DNA from 3 places in the Bacillus sp. 1A genome. Region 2 is predicted to be linked to each of the others. Evidence: predicted binding sites of a transcription regulator. Region 2 holds the regulator's gene; each other region holds the start of a gene.
What was found. Region 2 encodes CtsR, which represses protease genes until heat stress. Its sites were predicted from a motif close to ATGGTCAATAAAGGTCAAACA; they were not measured.

Region 1: a site for CtsR is predicted at 1,504-1,524, ahead of clpP (ATP-dependent Clp endopeptidase proteolytic subunit ClpP). Genes of this name have one in related genera too.
Region 3: a site for CtsR is predicted at 1,607-1,627, ahead of clpB (ATP-dependent chaperone ClpB). Genes of this name have one in related genera too.

Annotation. Positions count from the first base shown of each region.
Region 1 is NZ_JBQYLZ010000001.1:1,444,882-1,448,167, reverse strand. It holds gene spoVAE (stage V sporulation protein AE) at 1-222, shown strand, start outside; gene ACUN0F_RS07215 (DUF1657 domain-containing protein) at 234-440, shown strand; gene ACUN0F_RS07210 (DUF421 domain-containing protein) at 461-1,330, shown strand; gene clpP (ATP-dependent Clp endopeptidase proteolytic subunit ClpP) at 1,571-2,152, shown strand; gene ACUN0F_RS07200 (HPr family phosphocarrier protein) at 2,671-2,919, opposite strand; gene whiA (DNA-binding protein WhiA) at 2,943-3,286, opposite strand, start outside.
Region 2 is NZ_JBQYLZ010000001.1:510,102-513,387, reverse strand. It holds gene lysS (lysine--tRNA ligase) at 1-709, shown strand, start outside; gene ctsR (transcriptional regulator CtsR) at 1,217-1,678, shown strand; gene ACUN0F_RS02815 (UvrB/UvrC motif-containing protein) at 1,852-2,400, shown strand; gene ACUN0F_RS02810 (protein arginine kinase) at 2,405-3,286, shown strand, end outside.
Region 3 is NZ_JBQYLZ010000001.1:5,399,245-5,402,530, forward strand. It holds gene clpB (ATP-dependent chaperone ClpB) at 1-1,589, opposite strand, end outside; gene ACUN0F_RS27665 (YjzC family protein) at 1,788-1,967, opposite strand; gene ACUN0F_RS27670 (Cof-type HAD-IIB family hydrolase) at 2,459-3,268, shown strand.

The DNA of each region.
Region 1 (3,286 bases), 930 kb from region 2:
GGATTCAATTTGTATGAACCACTAATTGATTTCGCTGGGGCCGGGGCAACAGTACCAATTACAAGCTTCGGTAACGCCCTCGTTCACGGAGCGATGGAAGAAGCTGCCAAACATGGAATCGTCGGCGTAATTACTGGTATGTTTAAAGTAACGAGCGCAGGTGTATCAGCAGCGATTATTTTCGGCTTCATTGGAGCATTACTATTTAAACCGAAAGGATAAGAGGTGTTTGCATGACTGTTATCGCTAGCGTAAAAACTTGCCTTGCCAGTGTAAGAGGGGCTCAAGCAAGTTTAAGCTCCCTTTCATTAAATTCACAAGACGAAGAATCAAAACGCGTATTTCATGAATGTATGTTAGAAATGGACAGCATCATCGCTGATTTACAGAATAGAGTTTCATTATTAGAACGTGAAGAACCTCAATATAAAGGGTTTTAAGTAGACTGGAGGAAATGACTATGTCTCACCTGCCGGAATGGACACTTGTCATTCTTCGCTCTGTATTCATATTAATTATTTTATTCGCTATTACGAAATGGTTAGGGAAAAGACAAATTTCTCAGCTCTCCTTTTTTGAATACATAGCCGGAATGACAATCGGTGACATCGCTGCCCAAGTATCTACAGGGCTCGATTCAAAATTTTTCCACGGCGTCTTTGCGATACTCATTTTCGCTGTGGTACCTTTTTTCACAGGAATCCTCTCTTTAAAGAACAAAACAGCTCGTGACTTCTTTGAAGGAAAATCTACCGTATTAATAAAAGACGGAAAAATACTCGAAGACAACTTAAAGAAAGAAAAATATACAAGTGACGAATTACTGGAACTACTCCGTGGAAAAAATGCTTTCAGCGTAGCTGATGTTGAATTTGCCGTACTAGAACCGAGCGGAGAATTAAATGTGTTATTGAAGAAAGATCGCCAACCACTTACAGCAAAAGACGTTGGCTTAAAAGTACCGAATGAAAAAGAACCACAAACTGTTATTATGGATGGCAATGTCTTAGATGAACCTCTATCCTCTAGTGGACATAACCGTGCTTGGTTACATTCTGAACTAGAAAAGCTCGGTGTTGTTATTGAAAATGTCTTTCTCGGTCAAGTGGATTCATACGGACAACTTACTATCGACATTTATAATGACAAACTACAAATGCCTTCTCCTCAAAACAAGCCTTTATTATTGGCATCTTTAAAAAAATGTCATGCTGATCTTGAACTATTTTCCCTAGAAACAAAGTCGAAATCAGCAAGCGAAATGTATAGTAAAAACGCGAAACACATCGAAAAGATTTTAAATAAAGTAACCTATCTTTTAAAAGAATAGCTATCACAAGAACGCTTCAGTAAAAAGGCGTTCTTTTCTTTTTACTACAGATTTCATGACGTTTAAATTTATGTAATTCGGTTATGATGTTGAAGATACATAAGCAGGGAATTTCAAAAACATAGCGAATAATTCATGGTACAACTACATATTTTTTTGATTTAAAGTGGTTTCGTTTGACCTTTATTGACCATAATTGTATTATAAGACTAAGAAAGCTTTAGAAGGAGGAAATAACAGATGAATTTAATTCCTACAGTAATTGAACAAACAAATCGTGGAGAACGCGCTTACGATATTTACTCTCGACTATTAAAAGACCGCATCATTATGCTTGGTAGTGCAATTGATGACAACGTAGCTAACTCAATCGTTTCCCAGCTTTTATTCTTGGAATCTCAAGATCCAGAAAAAGATATTCATATCTACATCAATAGCCCTGGTGGTTCTATCACAGCAGGTATGGCAATTTACGATACAATGCAATTTATTAAACCACAAGTATCAACAATCTGTATCGGTATGGCTGCATCTATGGGTGCATTCTTACTTGCAGCAGGTGAAAAAGGAAAACGTTATGCACTTCCAAACAGTGAAGTAATGATTCACCAACCACTTGGCGGAGCACAAGGTCAAGCGACTGAAATCGAAATCGCTGCAAAACGTATCCTATTCTTACGTGAAAAACTAAACCAAATTCTTGCTGACCGCACAGGTCAACCACTTGAAGTACTACAACGCGACACAGACCGCGACAACTTCATGACAGCTGAAAGAGCTCTAGAATACGGCTTAATCGATAAGATCTTTACAAATCGTTAATACTTAAAAGCGGAAGCGGCTCGTTCAGAATCGCAGGGCGATGGAGCCCCTGATTCCGAGGCGCTTTTTGCCTCGAATGAAGGGGCGAAACGACCGAAGATTCTAGCCGCTGGAGCTGGATACAACTAAAAGCGGAAGCGGCTCGTTCAAAATGGGAGGAGGATGGAGCTTCTGACAAAGAGGTCCTTTTTACCTCGTCGGAAGAAGCGAAGCCACCGACCATTCTAGCCGCTGGAGCTGGATACAACTAAAAGCGGAAGCGCCCTCTTACAGGGCGCTTTTTTTATGATTAAACCTCCGCACGTGCATACCCCAGCTAGTATCCTTCTAAATATATCAACGATTTTTCAAATATATCGACCGTAACTCCAATTATATCGGCGATTATTTTAATATATCGACGATTCGACACAACTTATCGACTTACCGACAATCCTCGACAAACATGCACCGCCTACATACCCGCCCCCCCAACAAACAACAAAACAAAAAAGCTATCGCACATGCGCGATAGCTTCTTATTGTATATATGCAGCTAATGCTTCTAACGCTTCTTCTGCATCTGAACCTTCTGTCGTAATTGTTATCACGCTACCAGTTCCAATTGCTAAGCTCATAATCCCCATTATGCTCTTTGCATTCACTGTCTTTCCATCTTTCTCGATGAAGATATCCGCATGAAAGCGATTGGCCTCTTGTACAAACAACGCAGCCGGACGTGCTTGTAAACCGTTTTTTAATGAAACCTTAACTCGTTTTTGAAACACAGCTCCATTTCCCCTTTAACCTCTTATTTTTTTGCTACCGCTTCCCCCGCGCGTAATTTCTCTGCAATCTCATCGATTTTACGCAAACGATGATTAATACCCGATTTACTAATTTTCCCCCCGGATACCATCTCGCCTAATTCTTTCAATGTTACATCTTGATAATCTCTTCGTAATTGTGCAATTTCTCGCAGTTTATCTGGTAATATATCAAGACCAACTGTCTCATCAATATAACGGATATTTTCAATCTGCCTTAGCGCTGCACCAATTGTTTTATTTAAATTGGCTGTTTCGCAGTTCACTAAACGATTTACTGAATTACGCATATCGCGAACGATTCGAATGTCTTCAAATCTTAAAAGTG
Region 2 (3,286 bases):
TCATAATCCAGAGTTTACAATGATTGAATTATATGAAGCGTATGCTGATTATAAAGATATTATGAAACTAACAGAAAATATGGTTGCTCATATTGCGAAGCAAGTACTAGGTACAACAACAATCCAATATGGTGATTATGAAATTAATCTAGAACCAGAATGGACACGTCTTCATATGGTAGATGCAATCAAGGAACATTCAGGAGCAGATTTCTGGAATCCAATGAGTGTAGAAGAAGCGCGTGAACTTGCGAAAGAACATAATGTAGGTATTAAGGATACGATGGAAGTTGGTCATATTATAAACGAATTCTTCGAACGAAAAGTAGAAGATAAATTAATCCAACCAACATTTATTTACGGTCATCCGGTAGAAATTTCGCCACTTGCGAAAAAGAATGACGAAGATCCACGATTCACAGATCGTTTCGAATTATTTATCGTTGCACGTGAACATGCAAATGCATTCACTGAGCTAAATGATCCGATTGATCAAAAAGAACGCTTTGAAGCGCAATTAAAAGAGCGCGAACAAGGTAATGATGAAGCTCACATGATGGATGATGATTATATTGAAGCTCTTGAGTACGGTATGCCTCCTACAGGTGGTCTAGGAATTGGTATTGATCGTCTTGTTATGTTGTTAACGAATGCACCATCTATTCGTGATGTATTATTATTCCCTGCTATGCGTCATAAACAAGACTAAGCTTTGGAGATTTCTCCAAAGCTTTTTTTATTTGATTATGAGCTACGTAGGGATAGTAGCTCTTGATGGTGCGAGAAATTATATTTATATAGAAGAAATGTGCTGTTTTTATACTTTTTTACTAAGTTAAAAATTTTATTAGAAAAACTATTGCATTTTAATAATCAAACTGGTATATTTATATTCGTTGCCACGAAAGGTAACAAGCAAAACAAACGAAAAACAACTTATTGAAAAAAGTTGTTGACGAAAATATAACGAAATGTTATATTAATAAAGTCGCTTCTGAGCGGCAGATGACTAAAAACACGAGTCAAATGACTCGTGTTTTTTCGTGTTTTCTTTTATAATCCATAGTAATTAAAAAATGTGTTTAAATAATTATTATTTTGATTAAATACAGGGGAATGTGGCTAGGATAGTGAATAAGCAAAAGAGTTGCAAATTTTATTAATACGTATATAATTAAAGTCAAAGATAGTCAAAGTCAATAAAGGTGGCGGATAAATGAGAAATATATCTGATATCATTGAGCAATATCTAAAGCAAGTTATTGACTTAAGTAATAATAATGTGATTGAAATCAAAAGAAATGAGATTGCGGATCGATTCGAGTGCGTACCATCTCAAATCAATTATGTAATCAATACCCGTTTTACGATAGAAAGAGGATTTGTAGTAGAAAGTAAACGTGGTGGAGGAGGTTACATTCGCATTATAAAAGTCAAACTGCATGACGATATAGACATGATCGATCAAATGCTTCATATGATTGATCATAGCGTTGCGCAAGGGAATGCAGAGAGTATGATTATACGTTTAATAGAAGAGGGAATCATAACAAATCGTGAAGCTAAACTTATGTTAAGTGTACTGGATCGTTCTGTATTATCAATGGATGTTCCTTCTCGAGATGAACTTAGGGCTCGAATATTATGCGCAATGTTAAGAACACTGAAATATAAATAAATATAGCTTTTGTAAAAGAATAATAACTAAGAGATAAGGCAGTTAAATATTGTAGAGGTTTTGAAAAAAGAACACGCACTTTTATTTAAACAAGTAAAGGAAAGTGAACAATCTAGTAATGTATGAAAAGTACTATCAGATAGATCGTTCCTATTGTAAAGGTGGGGATAGTGATGACTTGTCAAAACTGTAATATAAGACCAGCAACTTTACATTATACAAAAGTAATCAACGAAAAGAAGACGGAAGTTCATCTTTGTGAGCAATGTGCAGAACAAAGTGGCTATACGTCTTTCTTTCAATCACCGCAGTCTAACTTTTCATTCCATGATTTATTTGCTGGGTTATTACACGGTGAATCAACAATGTTTGAAGAAGGACAAAACGGGCTTTCGAATACAAGTATATTAAGGTGTCCAGATTGTAAGATGACATATGAGCAATTTACAAAGGTGGGACGGTTTGGATGTGCTTCTTGTTACGATACATTTAAGGAACATTTAAAGCCATTATTAAAACGTCTGCACGGTGGACATACAGATCATTGTGGAAAAATTCCGGAACGTATAGAAGGAAATCTTCACTTAAAGAAAGAATTAGATGAACTAAAACTCATTCTGAAACAATACGTACAGAAAGAGGAGTTTGAGAAAGCTGCTGAAGTAAGGGATAATATTCGAGGTCTTGAAAATCAGCTTAGTGAGCATAGAGAGGGGGAATAGTTCTATGTCACTGGACAAAATTATGAATGAAGCGATTAGTCCATGGATGAAGGGGGATGGCCCTGATTCTGATATTGTTTTAAGTAGTCGAATTCGTTTGGCTCGTAATTTTAAAAAATATCAATTCTCTACTATGCAAAACGAAGAAGAAGCTAGACAGATTCATGAATTATTTAAAAAGGAATTTATAAATAAAACGGTAGAACCTTTTGGAGATTTTGAACTATTAAAAATGAATGAATTAACGCCTCTTCAAAGGAGAGTATTAGTTGAAAAGCATTTAATTAGTCCTAACCTTGCAGGAACAGAATATGGAGCATGTCTATTATCAGAAAGCGAACATATTAGTGTTATGCTTAATGAAGAAGACCACATTAGGATACAGTGCTTATTTTCGGGGTTACAGTTATCAGAGGCCATTCAAAGTGCCAATCAAATAGATAATTGGATAGAGGAAGAGGTTGAATATGCTTTTGATGAATCACTTGGATATATAACGAGCTGCCCTACTAACGTTGGTACAGGATTGAGGGCTTCCGTAATGATTCACTTACCGGGACTCGTTTTAACGAAAAGAATTAGCCGCATTATACAAGTAATTCAAAAATTAGGGTTAGTAGTAAGAGGAATATACGGTGAAGGTAGCGAAGCGTTAGGTAATATATTTCAAGTGTCAAATCAAATGACGCTAGGAAAATCTGAAGAAGATATTATTGCAGATTTAAAAAGTGTCATTCAACAAATCATACAGCAAGAAAAAATGGCTAGAGAATTAATTGTACAAAATTCAAGTATTGAGCTTGAAGATAAGGTTTATCGCTCTTATGGCATACTAGCAAACAGTCGGTTAATTCAATCTGCAGAAGCGGCCACTTGCTTATCAGAT
Region 3 (3,286 bases), 4.9 Mb from region 2:
TTCTCTTGTTTATTATGTGCACCCATTTCTTCCGCTTCTTTTAACTCTTTTTCGATAGCTGGAATTTTCCCGTGACGAAGTTCAGCTGCTTTATTTAAATCGTAATTTCCTTCTGCTTCTTCTAACTCACGGCGCAAGCGCTCTAGATGTTCACGTAAGTCACGAACTTTGTGAATATCTTCTTTTTCTTTTTCCCATTTCGCTCTCATACCACTTGCAACTTCTTTTAAATCTGACAATTCAAGTTGCAACGTTTTCAGGCGTTCTTGGCTACCAAAGTCCTTCTCTTTTCCAAGAGCCGCTTCTTCAATTTCCAGCTGCATAATACGACGCGTTACTTCATCTAATTCTGTTGGCATAGAATCAATCTCTGTTCGAATCGTTGCGCACGCTTCGTCAACAAGATCAATCGCTTTATCTGGTAAGAAACGATCCGAAATATATCGATCTGATAAAACGGATGCTGCTACAATCGCGCGGTCATGAATATTTACACCATGATAAATTTCAAAGCGCTCTTTTAAACCACGTAAAATGGAAATTGTATCTTCAACAGTTGGTTCTTCTGCTAATACTTGTTGGAAACGTCTTTCTAGCGCTGGATCTTTCTCAATATATTTACGATACTCATCTAACGTTGTCGCCCCGATACAATGCAGTTCACCACGCGCAAGCATCGGTTTTAACATATTTCCTGCGTCCATCGCACCTTCTGTTTTACCAGCGCCGACGATTGTGTGAAGTTCATCAATGAATAATAAAATGCGACCTTCACTCTTTTTAATTTCATTTAATACAGCTTGCAGACGCTCTTCAAACTCACCACGGAATTTCGCTCCAGCTACAAGCGCACTCATATCTAATGCGAAGATTGTTCTATCTTTTAATCCTTCTGGTACGTCCTTCTTCACAATACGCTGTGCTAATCCTTCAACGATTGCTGTTTTACCAACACCGGGTTCACCAATTAAAACCGGGTTGTTTTTCGTTTTACGTGAAAGAATGCGGATTACGCGGCGGATTTCACTATCGCGACCGATAACAGGATCAATTTTCCCTGCTCTCACTTCCGCCACTAAATCACGACCATATTTTTCTAACGCTTCATAAGTTGCTTCTGGATTTTGACTAGTCACTCTTTGATTCCCCCGAACTTTCATTAAAGACTGTAATAAGTTATCTTTCGTAATGTGAAATCTTGTAAGTAATTGATTTATATCGCCTTTTTCTTCTGAAAAAGCAAGCAATACATGTTCAACTGAAATGTAGTCATCTTGCAATTTCTCTGCTTCTTTTCCTGCTCTTACAAGTAGTTGTTGCAGAGCACCTGTTATATATAATTTTCCTACTTCTGCACCGCTTCCCGTTACAGAAGGTTTTTTCTTAATTAAACTTTCGACGCCTTGCTTTAACGCTTCTATATCGACATTCATTTTTTGAAAAATACGCACTGCTAACCCATCTTGCTCTTCTAATAATGTAAACAAGAGATGAACAGTATCTACTTCTTGATGATGATGAGATACCGCTAAAGATTGGGCACTCATAATCGCCTCTTGTGTTTTTGTTGTCATTTGATTTAAGTCCATCTTTACAGTCCTCCAAATGTTTGACTTTCTTTGACCTTTGGTTTGATTATACGCCAACTGACTTTTTTATACAATAATTTTGCTTATGTATTTTCAAACTTATTATTGGAAAAAGAAAAAGGGAACATTCATTATACAACTGAAAAATATACGCAATGCATAACGACAAAAAAGCCGCAATAATGATTGCGGCTCCTGTTACGGTTTTCTTTTATATGTCCACTGACGGTTATGATTCGCGTTATCTGGAAACTTTTCACCCGCAGTTAATTTCACCATTTGCGGATCTTTTACCATACTTCCTGTTTCACCAATTTCTACGTAAATGCCATCGTTTGGCGCTTTTTGTCCAGAACGAAACCTGCGATTTTGTCCCATTTCCATTCTCCTTCCATGACGTCTTTGCCTCATTAGTATATCCATTTTAAAAGAAAGCTTTTCTGTCATGTTTAGGAAACAAGTACTACATTCCGTTCTTGTACATATACATGAATGATACAAGCTTAGGAAGGGATTTCTTTCCTATTTGTAGAAAAAAAGAAACCAACCTACTATAGGCCAGCTTCAAAGGAGAGTCAAACATATACGAGAAGATTACATGTTCATTATAAGCCTCATCACACGAGCAATGTAACCCTTTTCACAATTTGTACATAATGAAAGAAACATTGTTTGAACTTTCTAAAAAGATGTTGACTTTTCTTAATTTCCAGCGAGAAATAGTAGACACCACAGCACTTTGCGACGTAAGATGGATATATAGTGAACTTTCCATCTTTGGTGTTCTCACCCAGTTCAACCTCTTATTTCTGCATATTAAAAACGGAAATATAGATAGAAACAAAAAAATTATTATAAGAGGTGAAATTATGAATAAACAGCATTTAATCGCATTAGACTTAGACGGCACTTTATTAACAGACAACAAAATAATTTCCACTCGAACAAAACATACAATTGCAAAAGCAAAGGAACAAGGACATATTGTCGTTATTTCAACAGGACGTCCATTCCGTGCTAGTTTTGATTACTATAAAGAACTCGGTCTTAACACACCAATCGTAAACTTTAATGGCGCTTACGTACATCATCCTCTTGATTTAAAGTGGGGAACACATCACTCTCCTCTTGAGCTAGCAACAGCCCAAGAAATTGTCCGAGCTTGCTTTGATTTTGGTGTGAAAAATATATACGCTGAAGTAATGGACGATGTGTATGTTCGTGAAATTGATGAAGATAAAAAACATATTTTCGAATTCGGTTCTCCAAATATTTTTACAGGAGACTTATTAAATATTTTAAACGACCATCCAACCTGCTTATTAATTGACGCACATGACGAGCATTCCAGTGCAATTCGTCAACATTTAACTGATATGCACGCTGAAGTAATCGACCATAGAAAATGGGGCGCACCTTGGCCGATTATTGAAATCGTAAAAAGCGGGTTAAATAAAGCTGTCGGATTACAAAAAATTTCTAGTCATTACAACATTCCACAAGAGCGAATTATCGCTTTCGGTGATGAAGATAACGACTTTGAAATGATTGAATTTGCTGGTCATGGCATCGCAATGGGTAATGCAATTCCTGAATTAAAATCACTCGCAAATCATACGACATTAACGAATGAAGAAGATGGTATTGCGCTATATTTAGAAGAGGTTCTTGGATTATAATCTAAAAATTCCCTGCTT